DNA from 2 places in the Cobetia sp. MMG027 genome. Region 1 is predicted to be linked to the other one. Evidence: predicted binding sites of a transcription regulator. Region 1 holds the regulator's gene; the other holds the start of a gene.

Region 1 (7,700 bases):
CGGCGCGGGGACGACTCGCGATCAGCATTCGTGTCGCCTTGAGGAGCAGCGCCCTCGAGGGACAGTACGTCAGCGAAGTGCAGGCGCTGCCCCGGCAGGGCCACGCGTGCATCGTGCTCACGGATGATGTCATGGATGCGCAGCAGCACATCCTGCTTGATGGCGTGATACTTCACCCAGTCGGTCGTGCGCGTGAAGACGTACACGAAGAAGTCCAGAGAGTGTTCACCGTAGCTGTTGAAGTTCACGATCTGGGTCCGCGTCTGGTCGATCTCGTCATGCCCTTCCACCATCTCGCGGACCGCGGTGATGATGTCACCGACCCGGGTGGCATCTTCGTAACGCAAGCCGATGGTCTCGAAGATGCGCCGGTTGTACATCCGTGACGGATTCTCCACCGCGATGCTGGTGAAGATGGCGTTGGGGATGTAGAGCGGACGCATGTCGAAGGTGCGGATGCGCGTCAGCCGCCAGCCGATGTCCTCGACGGTGCCCTCGATCTCGCGGTCCGGCGAGCGAATCCAGTCACCGACCTTGAACGGGCGGTCGAGATGGATCATCAGGGCACCGAAGAAGTTGGCCAGCAGATCACGCGCGGCGAAGCCCACCGCGATACCGCCGACGCCACCGAAGGCCATCACGCCGGACAGTGACACACCGAGATTCTGTAGGATGGCCAGACCCACCAGCACGATCACGACGGCACGCAGCAGCTTGCTGATCGCCGAGGCCGTGGTGGCATCCATCGCGTTGACGTTGGTGCCGGGCGGTGGCGTGGTACGCAGCGACTCGAAGCGCTTGATCATGCGAATCAACGCCCAGGCCAGCGCCAGCAGGGTGATGATCTGGCGCACCGTGCCCAGATAGGCCTCCAGGCTGCCGGGCGCGAACTGATGGGCAAGAATGTCCAGCGCGACCAGCGACCCCATGCTGTAGAGCCACAGAGACAGCGGATGGCGCAGCCCGTGCAGCAGCGCGTCATCCCACAGGTTGCGACTCTTCTCGGCATGCACGGCCAGGCGACTGAGCAGAATGCGCTCGCTCAGATGCAGCACGACCACGGCCACCAGCACCAGGGCGAGGTTGATCCCCCAGAGTGGCAGACCGAAGGTCTGCTCCACCCAGTTGCGCAGCGGCTCGACCCAGTGATTGATCATCTCTTCGGCAGGCGCCGCCAGCTTGTCGGCAGCCGCCTCGGTGGCGGATTTCTCAGCCATGTGGAGTCCTTGGGTGACGTCTGGAGGAAAAGCCCCTCAAGGCTGGCTCATTCAGCCAAGCCCGATGGCATGGCCACCTGCTCGAGCGGCTGACTGGCCGCCAGCGCCTCGAGACGTGCATGGGTACGCCGCCAGCGAGACAGCCCCGCAAGGCCCTCGAGCGTCGGGCGGGCGCGCCCGTAGCGCAGACGCGCCTGACGCTTGCCGGCATTGCGCTGCTCATCCCCATCGAGGCTGTCGAGCACGGCACGTGCGGCGGCGGGATCATTGCACACCAGCGCCATGTCGCAGCCGGCATCCAGTGCCAGACGAGCGCGCACTTCCGGCTCGCCCTCGGCCACGGCAGCCGCCATGCCCAGGTCATCGGAGAAGATGGCACCCTTGAAACCGAACTCCTCACGCAGCAGTCCCAGCCAGCTTGGCGAGAAGCCGGCGGGGCGCGCATCGAAATCGGGGTAGATGACATGAGCCGGCATCACGCCACCCAGGCGATCCGCCAGCGCCGCGAAGGGCTTGAGATCATGCTCGCGCAGCTCGCGGAAGGAGCGGGGGTCGATCACGCGCTCGCGGTGGGTATCCGCCGCGATGCCACCATGACCGGGATAATGCTTGCCGACCGCAGCCATGCCAGCTTCGCGCAGGCCCTCGATGAAGGCGGTCCCGACGGCAATCACGTCCTCGGGAGTCGTCCCGAAGCTGCGGTCGCCGATGATGGTGGAACCCGCGACATCGATATCCAATACCGGCGCGAAGGTGATGTCGCAGCCAATGGCAGCCATCTCCATGCCCAGCAACCAGCCGGCGTCACGGGCAAACCCGAGCCCTGACGACTGGGCATCATCACCGCAGCCGTCACAGTCACGTCCCAGGCAGCAATGTGCCAGGGCGCGCATCGGCGGCAGGCGGGTCACGCCTTCGCGCAGCCGTTGCACCCGTCCGCCTTCCTGATCGATGGCGATCAACAGATGTGGATTGACGCGGCGGATCTCACCGCACAGCGCCAGCACCTGCTCGGGAGAAACACAGTTGCGCGCAAACAGGATGACGCCGCCGACGGCGGGGCGTGCCAGTAGTTCACGTTCGTCAGACGTGAGGGTATGCCCCTCGACGTCGAGCATTACGGAGCCCAATGGCTGTGTCATGACATCCTTCCTGTCCATGGCCTGCTGGCCGTGTCATGCGCTGCAAGGCATGGCACGCACGGCAGGGTTTCATGTCGTTACGGGGCTCGGCAGCCTGGAAGACAAGCCTCAGGACAGGCGGCCGGCGCGAGGAAAGGCGCAATTCTAGCCGACTGAGCGCGACTCGAACAGTCGCGAGCACCAGCCGCCAGGCAACGCAGCGTCAGGCGTGCAACAGCACTGGCGTTCCGGCGGGCGCATGCCGGTAAAGGCACAGCAGATCCTCATCGCGCAGACGAATGCACCCATGGGAGGCCGGGGTGCCCATCGGCTCGCTGGTCGGCGTGCCATGGAAGTAGATGTAGCGCCGCAGGCTGTCGACGCGCTGTCCCGCCGCGTTGCGGCCACGGTTGATGCCGGACTCGCGACCGCTGAGCCACAGGATACGCGTCAGGATCCAGTCGCGTTCGGGGTGCTCGGCGGCCAGTCGAGGCGTGAACACCTCTCCCGTGAAGCGCCGCCCACGATAGACGGCACCACGCGGATTGCCCTCCCCGATCGCGGCGCGAACCACATGCCAGCCGGTCGGCGTGCAACCGCTGCCATCGAGCTCGCCGATACCGTTGAGGCCGCTGGAGATCGCACAGGCATGCACCAGCGTGTCAGGGTCAGCCGCGGGGGGCGGCGCATCACGACTGCCACTCGGCGCGTCATTGCGTATCTCGAGACGCTGGCGGGTGAGATCCACCGCCACCCAGCAAGCCATCAGCTGGCCGCCTGGGTGACCGCTTCACCATCTCCGAGCGAGGCCGGCAGCGGAGCCGCCATCGCCGCCACCACCACCGGACGCATGTGCTGGATCAGCTCGCGCACACTGGTGTGATGGCCGTATTCGGCCTCTTCGATATCGCGCAGTGCGTCCAGTCCCGAGAAGGTGAAGATCACGCTGCCGAGCATGAAGTGCAGACGCCAGAAGCGCTCGTTGTCTGGCAGGTCCGGCGTCGCAAGCTTCAGGAGCTCGGCGAAGCGGCTGAAGACCGTGCCGTAATGCTCGCGGATGTAGCGACGCATGTGGCCCTGCCCCTGGGTATAGGCAAGCCCGAGCAGGCGCATGAAGGTACGCAGGCTGTTGCGCTCGGCCGGCACCTCCAGCACCGTGCGCGCCATCACTTCCAGCAGCGTTTCCAGCGGCACCTGACGACCGGCATGCTGCTGCTCGACACTGTCGAGTGCCGCATGGAAACGCTCGCTGAAGGGGTCGAGATAGCGGGCGAACACTGCCTGGATCAATGACTTCTTTGAGCCGAAGTGATAATTGACCGCCGCCAGGTTGACCTTGGCCTTGCTGGTGATATTGCGCAGCGAGGTTTCGGCGAAGCCTCGCTCGGCGAACAGGACCTCGGCGGTATCGAGGATACGGGTAACGGTATCGGTCTGGGCCATGGGCGGATGCCTTGTCAGGTGATCAGTCACGAGGGGGCACGGGAGTCCTTGTCCCCCCGGGAAACGGCAAGGCCGTGGCCCGGGGGCGACTCTTCTCATGCAGGTCAATCAAACGACATGTCGGTCTTCACGCACCGCGTGTCAGGCAGCGACTCCGAGGCGGAGGCTGCCACGAGCCGTATCCCGAGCACAGGACAGAAGCACAGGACACACAGGGTCAGGTACCGGTAGCCTGATGCGCCCGACGAACATTCGTTTGAAACAAGATAATTCTAGCTGTCCATGCCATGACTGGCAATTGCTGGTTGTTTCAAACACTCGACAGCCAAGACCGGCAGGACGCGCATTCACGCGGGACGCTCGGGGACGGGATGGTCATGGGGTGTCCCGGACACCCGCTGTCTCGCGTCAGCATGTCGATGTCGACGAAGATGCCGGCAACGTTGCTGCCAAAGCACCCACGATGCCTTGCATGACCGCCATGACTGGATACAATGACAGTTGTATGGATGCACACCCCGTGCCGTCAGCTCAGATGCCGCCCAGGCAAAAGGCAATGCCCATGACTCAGCCGCTTACTCCGCGCCAGCAGGATGTCTTCGACTTCATCATCAAGACCATCAAGTCCTCAGGCTATCCGCCAACGCGTGCCGAAATCGCCCAGGCACTGGGCTTTCGCTCACCGAATGCCGCGGAAGAGCATCTGCGTGCCCTGAAGCGCAAGGGAGCCATCGAGATGGTACCGGGCACCTCGCGGGGCATCCGCGTGCCGTCTCTGGCCGAGGCGGAAGAGGATAGCGAGCAGGGCCTGCCGGTCATCGGGGAAGTGGCCGCTGGCAGCCCTATCCTGGCCAGCCAGCATATCGATCGTCATTGCCCGCTGCCCAGTGACTACTTCTCGCCTGCCGCCGACTATCTGCTGCGCGTGCGCGGGGTCTCGATGAAGGATGTCGGCATTCTGGAAGGTGACCTGCTGGCCGTGCACCGCACGAGCAGCGTGCGTGACGGACAGATCGTGGTGGCGCGTCTGGGGGATGAAGTGACGGTGAAGCGTTTCCGTCGCGATGGCCATTACGTATGGCTGGAAGCCGAGAACGAGGACTTCGCTCCCATCAAGGTGGATCTGCGCACGGACAGCCTGGAAATCGAGGGCCTCGGCGTGGGCGTGATCCGCGATGGCGGCCTGCACTGATCTCAAGGCTCGCAGGCAGTCTGTCCTCACAGCGCTGACGCGCAGATGACGATTGTCGCCATCAGGGCATCCACGAAAAAACCCGCCGATTGGCGGGTTTTTTCGTGGCTGGCAGACATGCGGGAAGTGCTCAGTGCACCATGCCTTCCGACTGCTCGTCCTCATCATCCTCGCCATCCCACAGGCGGGTGCGGGTGATGGCGTGATCGATCATCTCACGCGCGACCTCGAAGCGATTGTCACGCAGCAGATCGGCAGCTTCATCGGAGATGCGGATACTGAGAAGTGGCTCACCTTCACTCTCGGCGGCACGCAGGATCACTTCCCCATCTTCCATTTGCACGATTTCAAGTACGGCGGGATCGGACACGTCATTCCTCCTGCACGGCATCCTGAGGATACCGGCGTCGTTGTGATCGTCAGCTTGACGGCGGGCAGGCCCTGCGACTTGCAGTCACTGGCGACAATGCAGAAAAAAGTACGACCACAGCCAGAGCCATGGTCGTACCGGAGAATGCAGGGCTTGCCACAATGCCGCCAGTCTAGCACCCGTCATGCCAAGGCGTCACCTGAATGACAGGTGCGTGACATGCCAGCGCCTTCGGGTCAGGCAAGGCGCGACGCTACCACTCCACATTCGACTCGCGAAGGTGTGACAGCAACGCCTTCATGGCGCTGACTGCCGTGGCGAGACGCTCTGCCAGAGGCGCATTGGCCGCCGCGGCGATGATGAGACCATCGCCACGCGCCTGGCCTTCCTCACGCCGGGCAGCACCGCCCTCTTCATGCAAACGCGTGATATCGGCCACCAGCTGGCTCAACCAACTGTCCGGCTGCGCCTGCAGGCTTCGCAACTGCTCGATTTCCGCCACGGGAGTCGGCGGTGTGGCCAGCCGCTCGCGCCAGCTGCCCTCAGGCCAGCGTGCCGACGCGGCGCACTCCTCGATCAACGAGGCCAATGCCAGCTCCATCAACGCCAGCGCCCCTTCCTCACCGGCCATGCGCCGTGCGACGGCATGCTCATCACGCGTCGCGACGGCCGCCTGCTCCAGCAGCAACTCGGCCTGATACAGCAGTTGATTGGTGCGGCCACGCTGGCTCATCAGCTCTTGGCTCCCTTGCGCTTGTCCTCGACGACCCAACGGCCGTTGTCGAAGGTCGCCTTCCACCCCGTCGCCTTGCCATCCTCGTCCGTCATCACGAACTGCTCCTTGGCCTTGCGCGAGAAACGAATCTGCGTCGGGCGGCCATCGGGGTCTTTCTCCGGCGCCTTGAGGATGAAGTGATACTTCTCCGGCAGCTCGTCGGCATGCGCCTTGAGCTCGCTGACCAGCGGCGGACGCGTCTCGCGATTCTTGGGGAACTGACTGGCGGCAAGGAACAGGCCACTGGCGCCATCACGCAGCACGTAGTGATCCTCGACCTTCACGCAGGCAAGTTCCGGCATGGGGATCGGGTCCATCTTCGGCGGTGCCACTTCCCCGGACTTGAGCAGCTTGCGGGTGTTCTTGCAATCCTCGTTGGTGCAGCCGAAGTACTTGCCGAAACGCCCGGTCTTGAGCTGCATGTCGGCACCGCACTTGTCGCACTCGATGACCGGCCCATCGTAGCCCTTGATGCGGAACTGACCCTGCTCGACTTCATGTCCCACGCAGTCCGGGCTGTTGCCGCAGACGTGCAGCTTGCGCTGCTCGTCGATCAGATAGCTGTCCATGGCCGTGGCGCAGATCGGGCAACGGCGCTTGGCACGCAGTGCATCGGTCTCGGCATTCTCATCCGCGTCAGCGGCGACCGCCTCATCCCCCGGCAACAGGTCGATGGTGGTCTTGCAGCGCTCCTTGGGCGGAAGGTTGTAACCGGAGCACCCCAGGAAGACGCCGGTGGAGGCGGTACGGATCTGCATCTCGCGACCACAGGTCGGGCAGGCGATATCGGTCGGCACCGGCTGATTCGGGCGCATGCCCTCTTCTGACTGGGCGTGATCCAGCTCGGCCTTGAACTCGGCGTAGAAGGCATCCAGCAGTTCACGCCAGTTGCGCTGACCGTTGGCCACCTCATCGAGGTAGTCTTCCATGCGCGCGGTGAAGCCGAAGTCCATCAGGTCCTTGAAGGATTCACTGAGACGATCAGTGACGATGTCACCCAGCTTCTCGGCGTAGAAACGCCGATTTTCCAGCGCCACGTAACCACGATCCTGAATGGTCGAGATGATGGCCGCATAGGTCGAAGGACGGCCGATGCCGCGCTTCTCCAGCTCCTTGACCAGACTGGCTTCGGTGTAACGCGCCGTCGGCTTGGTGAAGTGCTGCTGCGGGTCCAGCTCGACCAGCTCCAGCACCTCGCCGATGGCCAGGTCCGGCAGTGACTGGTCCTCTTCCTTCTTGCCCGCCGGCTTCATCACGCGGGTATAACCGTCAAACTTGAGCACCCGGCCCTTGGCACGCAGCTCGTAGCCATCGACCTCGATGGTCAGGGTCGAGGACAGATACTCCGCCGGCACCATCTGGCAGGCGACGAACTGACGCCAGATCAGCTCATACAGACGCTCCGCGTCACGCTCCATGCCGGTGAGGTCCGTCGCGCGACGCGCCACCTCGGAGGGACGGATCGCTTCGTGAGCTTCCTGGGCGCCTTCCTTGCTGGAGTAGACGTTGGCGGCCTGCGGCAGATAGTTGTCGCCGAATTCCTCAGCGATGAAGTCCCGCGCGGTGGCCACCGCGTCCGCCG
Region 2 (7,700 bases), on a different contig from region 1:
TTGCCGTCCGGGGAGACGTTCTGGACGATCATGTCGATCTCGATGTTGGAATCGGCGATCGGGCCCAGAATCTTGGAGGCGACACCCGGAATGTCCGGCGTGTTGAGCAGGGTCAGTTTGGCTTCGTTGACATTGAAGGCAATGCCGGAGATCAGCGGTTCTTCCATGTTGTCTTCTTCCTCAGCGACGATCAGGGTACCCGGGCCATCCTCGAAGGAAGACAGCACACGCAGGGGAACATTGTACTTGCCGGCGAATTCCACCGAACGGATCTGCAGGATCTTGGAGCCAAGGCTCGCCATTTCCAGCATTTCCTCGACGGTCACCGTTTCCAGACGACGTGCCTTGGAGCACACACGTGGATCAGTGGTGTAGACACCATCGACATCGGTATAGATCTGACACTCGTCCGCCTTGAGGGCTGCCGCCAGGGCGACGCCGGTGGTATCGGAGCCACCGCGCCCCAGTGTCGTGATATTGCCTTCATCATCGACCCCCTGGAAGCCAGCGACTACCACGACCTTGCCAGCATCGAGGTCTTCGCGCAGGTCATCGGTGTCGATGCGCTGGATACGCGCCTTGGTGTGCGCGCTATCGGTACGAATGCCTACCTGAGCGCCGGTATAGGAGGTCGCGTCGACACCGATCTTCTGCAGTGCCATGGCCAGCAGGGAGATGGTCACCTGCTCACCGGTAGAGACCAGCATGTCCATTTCGCGCGGCGTCGGGTCATCGTTGATCTCGCTGGCGAGACCGATCAGTCGGTTCGTCTCGCCACTCATGGCTGAGACGACCACGACAACCTGATGGCCTTCGTCGCGGAATCGCTTGACCTTCTCGGCGACGGCCTTGATCCGCTCCACCGAGCCGACCGAAGTGCCTCCGAACTTCTGAACGTATAGCGCCATGTGCGTTTCCGTTATCCGTGTCCGTTTGCGTTGTCCCCACATGAGACTCATGCGGGCCCAAAAAGAGGCCGGGTCTCCTCACGAGAAGCCCGGCCTTCATCTTGTCTTCTTACCCCAGCTGGGCGTCTACCCAGGCTGGCACGCCGGCCAGTGCCCCGGGAAGCGATGCGGCATCACTGCCACCGGCCTGCGCCATGTCAGCACGACCACCGCCCTTGCCACCGACCTGCTCAGCCACGTGACGCACCAGATCACCCGCCTTGATGCGCGAGGTCAGATCATCGGTGACGCCCGCAATCAGGCTGACCTTGTCACCATCCGCGACGCCAAGCACCAGAATGCCGGAACCCAGCTTGGATTTCAGGTCATCCATCAGGCCACGCAACTCCTTGCCGGAGACGCCTTCGACCTGCTTGGCCAGCACCTTGAGCCCCTGGACATCCGCGATGTCGCTCAGCATGTCACTGGCAGAGGCGGACGCCAGCTTGGCCTTCAGACGCTCAAGCTCCTTCTCGAGACCGCGGTTGCGCTCAAGCAGACTGGTGACACGCTCCTCGACCTGCTCCGGCTTGGCCTTGAGGCGCTCACCCAGACGAGTCAGGGTCGCTTCCTGCGCCAGCAGGAAATCACGTGCCGCACGGCCAGTGATGGCTTCGATGCGGCGCACGCCGGAGGCGATGCCAGTCTCGGCGATGATGTGCATCTGACCGATATCACCACTGCGCTTGACGTGAGTCCCGCCACACAGCTCGATGGAGAAGGCATCCTGACCGATGGTCAGCACGCGGACCTGCTCACCATACTTGGCATCGAAGAGTGCCGCCGCGCCGCGCGCCTTGGCTTCATCGAGAGTCATGAACTCGATGGTGGTCTCGGCGTTGGCGAGAATCTGCGCATTGACGATGCGCTCGACTTCGGAGAGCTGTTCTGCGGTCATCGCCTCAAAGTGACTGAAGTCGAAGCGCAGGCGCTCGGCCGTCACCAGCGAGCCCTTCTGCTGGACGTGCTCACCCAGCACCTGGCGCAGCGCTTCATGCAGCAGGTGCGTGGCGGAGTGGTTGCGCACGGAGGCAGCACGCAGATCTGCATCGACCTGCGGACGCACCGCGTCGCCCACCGCGAGCGAACCTTCGATCAGCACACCGTGATGCAGATGATGTCCGGCCTGCTTCTGGGTATCACTGACCTGGAAACGGCCGCCCTCCAGATGCAGATAACCGGTATCGCCCGCCTGACCACCGGACTCGCCATAGAACGGCGTGGTATCGAGTACCACGATGCCCTTGGTATCGGCCTCGAGACGCTCGAGCGTATTGCCTTCGCTGTCGAACAGCGCGGTGACGGTCGCCTCACCCTCGAGGTGATCATAGCCGGTGAATTGCGTCTCGCCTTCCAGCGTCAGGTTGGCGGAATAGTCGCCCCCGAAATTGCTGGCAGCACGCGCGCGTTCACGCTGAGCTTCCAGCGCGGCCTCGAAACCGGCCTCATCGAGGATCAGTTCGCGCTCGCGGCAGATGTCGGCGGTCAGGTCGTAGGGGAAGCCGTAGGTATCGTAGAGCTTGAAGATGGTTTCGCCGTCGAGGGTATTGCCATCCAGCTCGGCGATGGCCTCCTCGAGCAGCTTCATGCCGTGCTCCAGCGTACGCGCGAACTGCTCCTCTTCCTTGAGCAGCACACGCTCGATCTGCTCACGCGCAGAGCGCAGTTCCGGATAGGCATCGCCCATCTCAGCATCCAGCGCCGCGACCAGCTTGTAGAAGAAGCTGCCGCGCGCGCCCAGCTTGTGACCGTGACGCACGGCACGGCGGATGATGCGACGCAGCACGTAGCCACGCCCTTCGTTGGACGGCAGCACGCCATCGGCGATCAGGAAGGCACACGAACGGATGTGATCCGCCACCACGCGCAGCGAGGGAGTGGTGATGTTGTCATGACCGATGATCTCGGCCGCCGCCGCCAGCAGATTCTGGAACAGGTCGATCTCGTAGTTGGAGTGCACGCCCTGCATCACGGCCGCGACGCGCTCCAGGCCCATGCCGGTATCGATGGACGGCTTGGGCAGCGGGTTCAGCGTGCCTTCGGCATCACGATCGAACTGCATGAAGACCAGGTTCCAGATCTCGATGTAGCGATCGCCATCTTCGTCCGGGCTGCCCGGCGGGCCACCGGCGACGTCTTCACCGTGATCATAGAAGATCTCGGAAGACGGGCCACAGGGGCCGGTGTCGCCCATCTGCCAGAAATTGTCCTCGTCGAGACGCGAGAAGCGGTTCTGATCGATGCCGACCTCGTTGAACCAGATGTCACGGGCTTCGTCATCGCTGACGTGCACGGTGACCCACAGCTTCTCCTTCGGCAGGCCCAGCTCTTCGGTCAGGAACTTCCAGGCGAACTGGATGGCTTCGCGCTTGAAGTAGTCACCGAAGCTGAAGTTGCCCAGCATCTCGAAGAAGGTGTGGTGACGTGCGGTGTAACCGACGTTGTCCAGGTCATTGTGCTTGCCGCCGGCGCGCACGCAGCGCTGTGCCGAGGTGGCACGGCTGTAGCCACGCGGATCACGGCCCAGGAAGACATCCTTGAAGGGCACCATGCCGGCGTTGGTGAACAGCAGGGTCGGGTCGTTGTTCGGCACCAGAGAACTGGTGGGAACGATGGTATGCCCCTGCTTCTCGAAATAGGTCAGGAAGGCGTTTCTGATTTCTGCGCTTTTCATAGAGGTTCCGTAGCGATGTGCGTAAAGACGCTCCGGGGGTCTTCTTCTGCATGACTTCCGCATGGTTTCTGCATGTTCATCCATGTGGGAATGCATGGAGGTGCAATGAAAAGCATGAAAGAAGGCGCCTGCCCCGTGCCGTCGCAAGACGACCTAGTATAACGCCTGTTCGCGCAAGCTAAAGGGGGGGAAATGGCTTGAGTGACCGGTTTGCGCGTTCCGAGCCATTGCCCGGGCAATGGCTGGCCTCACGCCTCGTCTTCCGTCCAGGCGGACTCCATGGCGTAGCGCAACTGCTCGTATTCGAAGCCGCGCTGGAGCAGGAAGCGCTCTCGGCGCGCACGCTCCTTGTGACCCTCGCCCGCTGAGGAAAAGCGCCTTGCCAACGTCTCGCGCGCCAGCTCGAAGAAGTCCACCGCATCAACATGTCCGAAGGCATCAGGCACCGGATCACAGGCAGCACGCATCACGGCACCTGACGTCTCGTTGTCGATGCCACGCTGGCGCAACTCCTGCTGGATGCGCCTGGGGCCCTGCCCCCTCAGCACCCGTGTCCGCAGGAAGCTGGCGGCGAAGCGCTCATCGGATTGCAGGCCTTCCTCGACCAGACGCTCCAGCACTTCCTCGATCAGCAGCTCGACCTCATCACGACTCAAGCGCGTCTCGGCGCCCTCCTCGCCACTCGCGGACTGCTCCGCCAGCGCATCATCGCTGACGGTCTGCAGGTAGTCGCGCTCCTTGAGATAGTCGTGCAGCTCGCGACGGCTGTGCTCGCGGCGTGCCAGACGTGCGATGGCGTCATTGCGGGCACGCCGTTGCGGCGTCATCGCGCCGACATCGAGGGGCTGATAGTCTGGCCCGGCGGTCTCTCTTTCCTCATCGTGCATGTTGGCGCTCCTTTCTGGAGAGGCACCCGAGATGGCGAAATCCCCGGTGCAAAACGCACAGCGCCCGCCACCGAAAACGGGGCGGGCGCTGCAGATCACTGAAAGGCGCTGAAATCAGCGCTCAATGAACACGTTCTCGAGCAGGTCTCAATCGAGATCCAGATCATCTTCATTTTCGGCGACCACTTCTTCCTTGGCCTCTTCCTTGGTTTCCGGAGAAGCCAGCAGCTGGGCGCGAATCTGGCTCTCGATCTCTTCCATGATCGCGGGGTTGTCCTCCAGATACTGGGCGGAGTTGGCCTTGCCCTGACCGATCTTGCTGCCCTGGTAGCTGTACCAGGCACCTGCCTTGCCGACCAGACCACACTGCACGCCCAGATCAATGACCTCACCGGCGTGGTAGATGCCCTTGCCGTAGAGAATCTGGAACTCGGCCTGGCGGAACGGCGGCGCGACCTTGTTCTTCACGACCTTGACGCGAGTCTCGTTACCGGTGACTTCATCGCCGGACTTCACGGAGCCGGTACGACGGATGTCGAGACGGACACTCGAGTAGAACTTCAGCGCGTTACCACCGGTGGTGGTTTCCGGGCTACCGAACATCACCCCGATCTTCATGCGGATCTGGTTGATGAACACTACCATGCAGTTGGCATTCTTGATGTGACCCGTCACCTTGCGCAGCGCCTGGGACATCAGACGCGCCTGCAGGCCGACGTGGGAGTCACCCATCTCACCCTCGATCTCGGCACGCGGCGTCAGGGCTGCCACGGAATCGACGATGATGACGTCGACACCACCGGAACGCACCAGCATGTCGACGATCTCGAGTGCCTGCTCACCGGTATCCGGCTGGGAGACCAGCATCTCGTCCAGATTGACGCCCAGCTTCTCGGCGTAGGACGGATCCAGCGCGTGCTCGGCATCGATGAAGGCACACACCTTGCCCTGCTTCTGGGCCTGGGCGATGACCGAGAGCGTCAGTGTCGTCTTGCCCGAGGATTCCGGACCGTAGATCTCGACCACTCGACCGAAAGGCAGGCCACCGATGCCGAGCGCGATATCCAGGCCCAGAGACCCGGTGGATACCGACGGGATGGCCACACGCGGGGCATCGCCCATGCGCATGACGGCGCCCTTGCCGAACTGGCGCTCAATCTGGGACAGCGCCGCGTTCAGCGCCTTGGTACGATTGTCGTCCTGTGCCATGTGGCCTCCTGTCGAACGGCGGCGCCGCATGGGCAACCACCTGAAATAGGAAATTCTCAAGCTTCGGGTGATGCAGAGACTGTCAGCCTAGCGGCTGGGCTGTCATGGCAAAACCCTGTATACATGGACAGTATGATGCCGCATGTTTCATCGTTCTGCCAGTCCGGTGATGCGCTTTTTCAGGCAGTAGTCTCAACGCAGAGGGTTGCATGCGTCTCGAGCCTCACCAGTTCAGCCCTGCCAGGCTTCCACGCATTCGATCAAGCCTTGCAATGCCACCCTCACGGCGGCGTCGCGCACGGCCTGCCGGTCTCCCGGAAAGTGGAAACACCGCGCCTGCTGTCGCGCCTCACTGCCCCATGCCAGCCACACCGTCCCCACGGGCTTTTCTTCACTGCCGCCTCCCGGACCCGCCACCCCACTGATTGCCACCCCCAGTTCGGCACCGCTGTCACGACACGCCCCCCTGACCATCTCGCGCACGACGGCCTCGGAGACTGCCCCGAAGTCCGCGAGCGATGCTTCGCTGACGCCGAGCAGACGCCGCTTGGCCGCATTCGAGTACGTCACATAGCCCGCCTCGAAATAGCCGGAGCTACCGGAAATCGCCGTGATCGCGGCACTCACGCCACCCCCGGTGCATGACTCTGCAGCAGTGATCTGGACTCCGCGCGCCAATGCCAGCGCCTGCAGCTGCTCGGCCAGTGCATTCGCATCCGGTGCCTCGGACGTCGTATCCGTCAATCGGGCCATGAACGAACTCCTTTCTAGAAGTGGTCTGAGGAAAAGGGAAGCGAGCAGGAGGCATCACAGGCATTGGAGCCGGCCGCGCCAGTCCGTAGAATATCGCGCATCCCGCATGCCGTGTTCTCGCATGTGCGTCTTTTTCCCATTGCAGTGCAGTCAAGGAAGTCCATGGCCATGGCCAAGAACAGCGCGCCCCAGATGACGCCGATGATGGCGCAGTACATGAAGATCAAACGCGAGCACCCCGGTGTGCTGCTGTTCTATCGCATGGGCGACTTCTATGAGCTGTTCCATGAGGACGCCAAGCGAGCCGCGCAACTGCTCGACATCACCCTGACGGCACGTGGCAGCTCCGGCGGCTCCCCCATTCCCATGGCAGGGGTGCCTTATCACAGCGCCGAGGGTTACCTGGCACGCCTGGTGAAAATGGGCGAATCCGTGGCCATCTGCGAGCAGATCGGCGATCCCGCGACCACCAAGGGCCCCGTCGAGCGCAAGGTGGTGCGCATCGTCACACCGGGCACCCTGCATGACGAGGCGCTTCTGGATGCCAGCCGTGACAATCTGCTGGTGGCGCTGCATCGAGACGGTGAGACCTGGGGCCTGGCGGCACTGGAGCTTTCCTCAGGACGCTTCAGCGTACTGGAAGTCAATGGCGATGAAGAACTGCTGGCCGAGATCCAGCGTCTGTCACCCGCCGAGCTGATGGTCGGCGAGAGTCGTGAACTGCCAAGCAGTCTTGCCTCACGCCCGGGCCTGACCCGTCAGAGCGACTGGCATTTCGACCATGAGACCGCGTTGCGCCTGCTGTGCGATCAGTTCGGCGTCCAGGACCTCAATGGTTTCGGTTGCAGTCATCTGACCTGCGCGGTCACCGCTGCTGGTGCCCTGCTCGACTACGCGCGTGACACGCAGCGCACCGGTCTGCCCCACGTGACGGCGCTGGCCGTGGAGAGTCGCGACGATTCGGTCGTGATCGATGCCGCCAGCCGTCGCAACCTCGAGATCGACACCAATCTTGGCGGCAGCAGCGACAACACGCTGGCCAGCGTATTGGACGTGACTGCTACCGCGATGGGCTCACGCCTGCTCAAGCGCTGGCTCAACCGCCCGCTGCGCGATCAGACCCAGATCGGCCAGCGCCAGGCGGCAGTGCAGCGCTTGATGGAGGGTGACTACCCCTTCGAACTGCAAGGCCTGCTCAAGCGGATCGGCGATGTGGAGCGCATCCTGGCG

The links. The regulator LexA, encoded in region 1, represses DNA repair genes until DNA is damaged. The targets are predictions, from matches to a motif close to TACTGTNTANNTANACAGTA.
Region 2: the regulator LexA is predicted to act here: its motif matches at 5,831-5,850, upstream of recA (recombinase RecA).

Annotation. Positions count from the first base shown of each region.
Region 1 is NZ_JAQJIO010000005.1:291,463-299,162, reverse strand. Features, by position in the region: gene PJK54_RS08805 (mechanosensitive ion channel family protein) at 1-1,217, opposite strand, end outside; gene nagZ (beta-N-acetylhexosaminidase) at 1,265-2,359, opposite strand; gene PJK54_RS08795 (L,D-transpeptidase) at 2,562-3,104, opposite strand; gene PJK54_RS08790 (TetR/AcrR family transcriptional regulator) at 3,104-3,781, opposite strand; gene lexA (transcriptional repressor LexA) at 4,344-4,973, shown strand; gene PJK54_RS08780 (hypothetical protein) at 5,104-5,343, opposite strand; gene PJK54_RS08775 (DUF6586 family protein) at 5,597-6,076, opposite strand; gene topA (type I DNA topoisomerase) at 6,076-7,700, opposite strand, start outside.
Region 2 is NZ_JAQJIO010000010.1:140,809-148,508, reverse strand. Features, by position in the region: gene PJK54_RS14640 (aspartate kinase) at 1-908, opposite strand, end outside; gene alaS (alanine--tRNA ligase) at 1,018-3,621, opposite strand; gene PJK54_RS14630 (regulatory protein RecX) at 3,870-4,508, opposite strand; gene recA (recombinase RecA) at 4,656-5,717, opposite strand; gene PJK54_RS14620 (CinA family protein) at 5,949-6,470, opposite strand; gene mutS (DNA mismatch repair protein MutS) at 6,639-7,700, shown strand, end outside.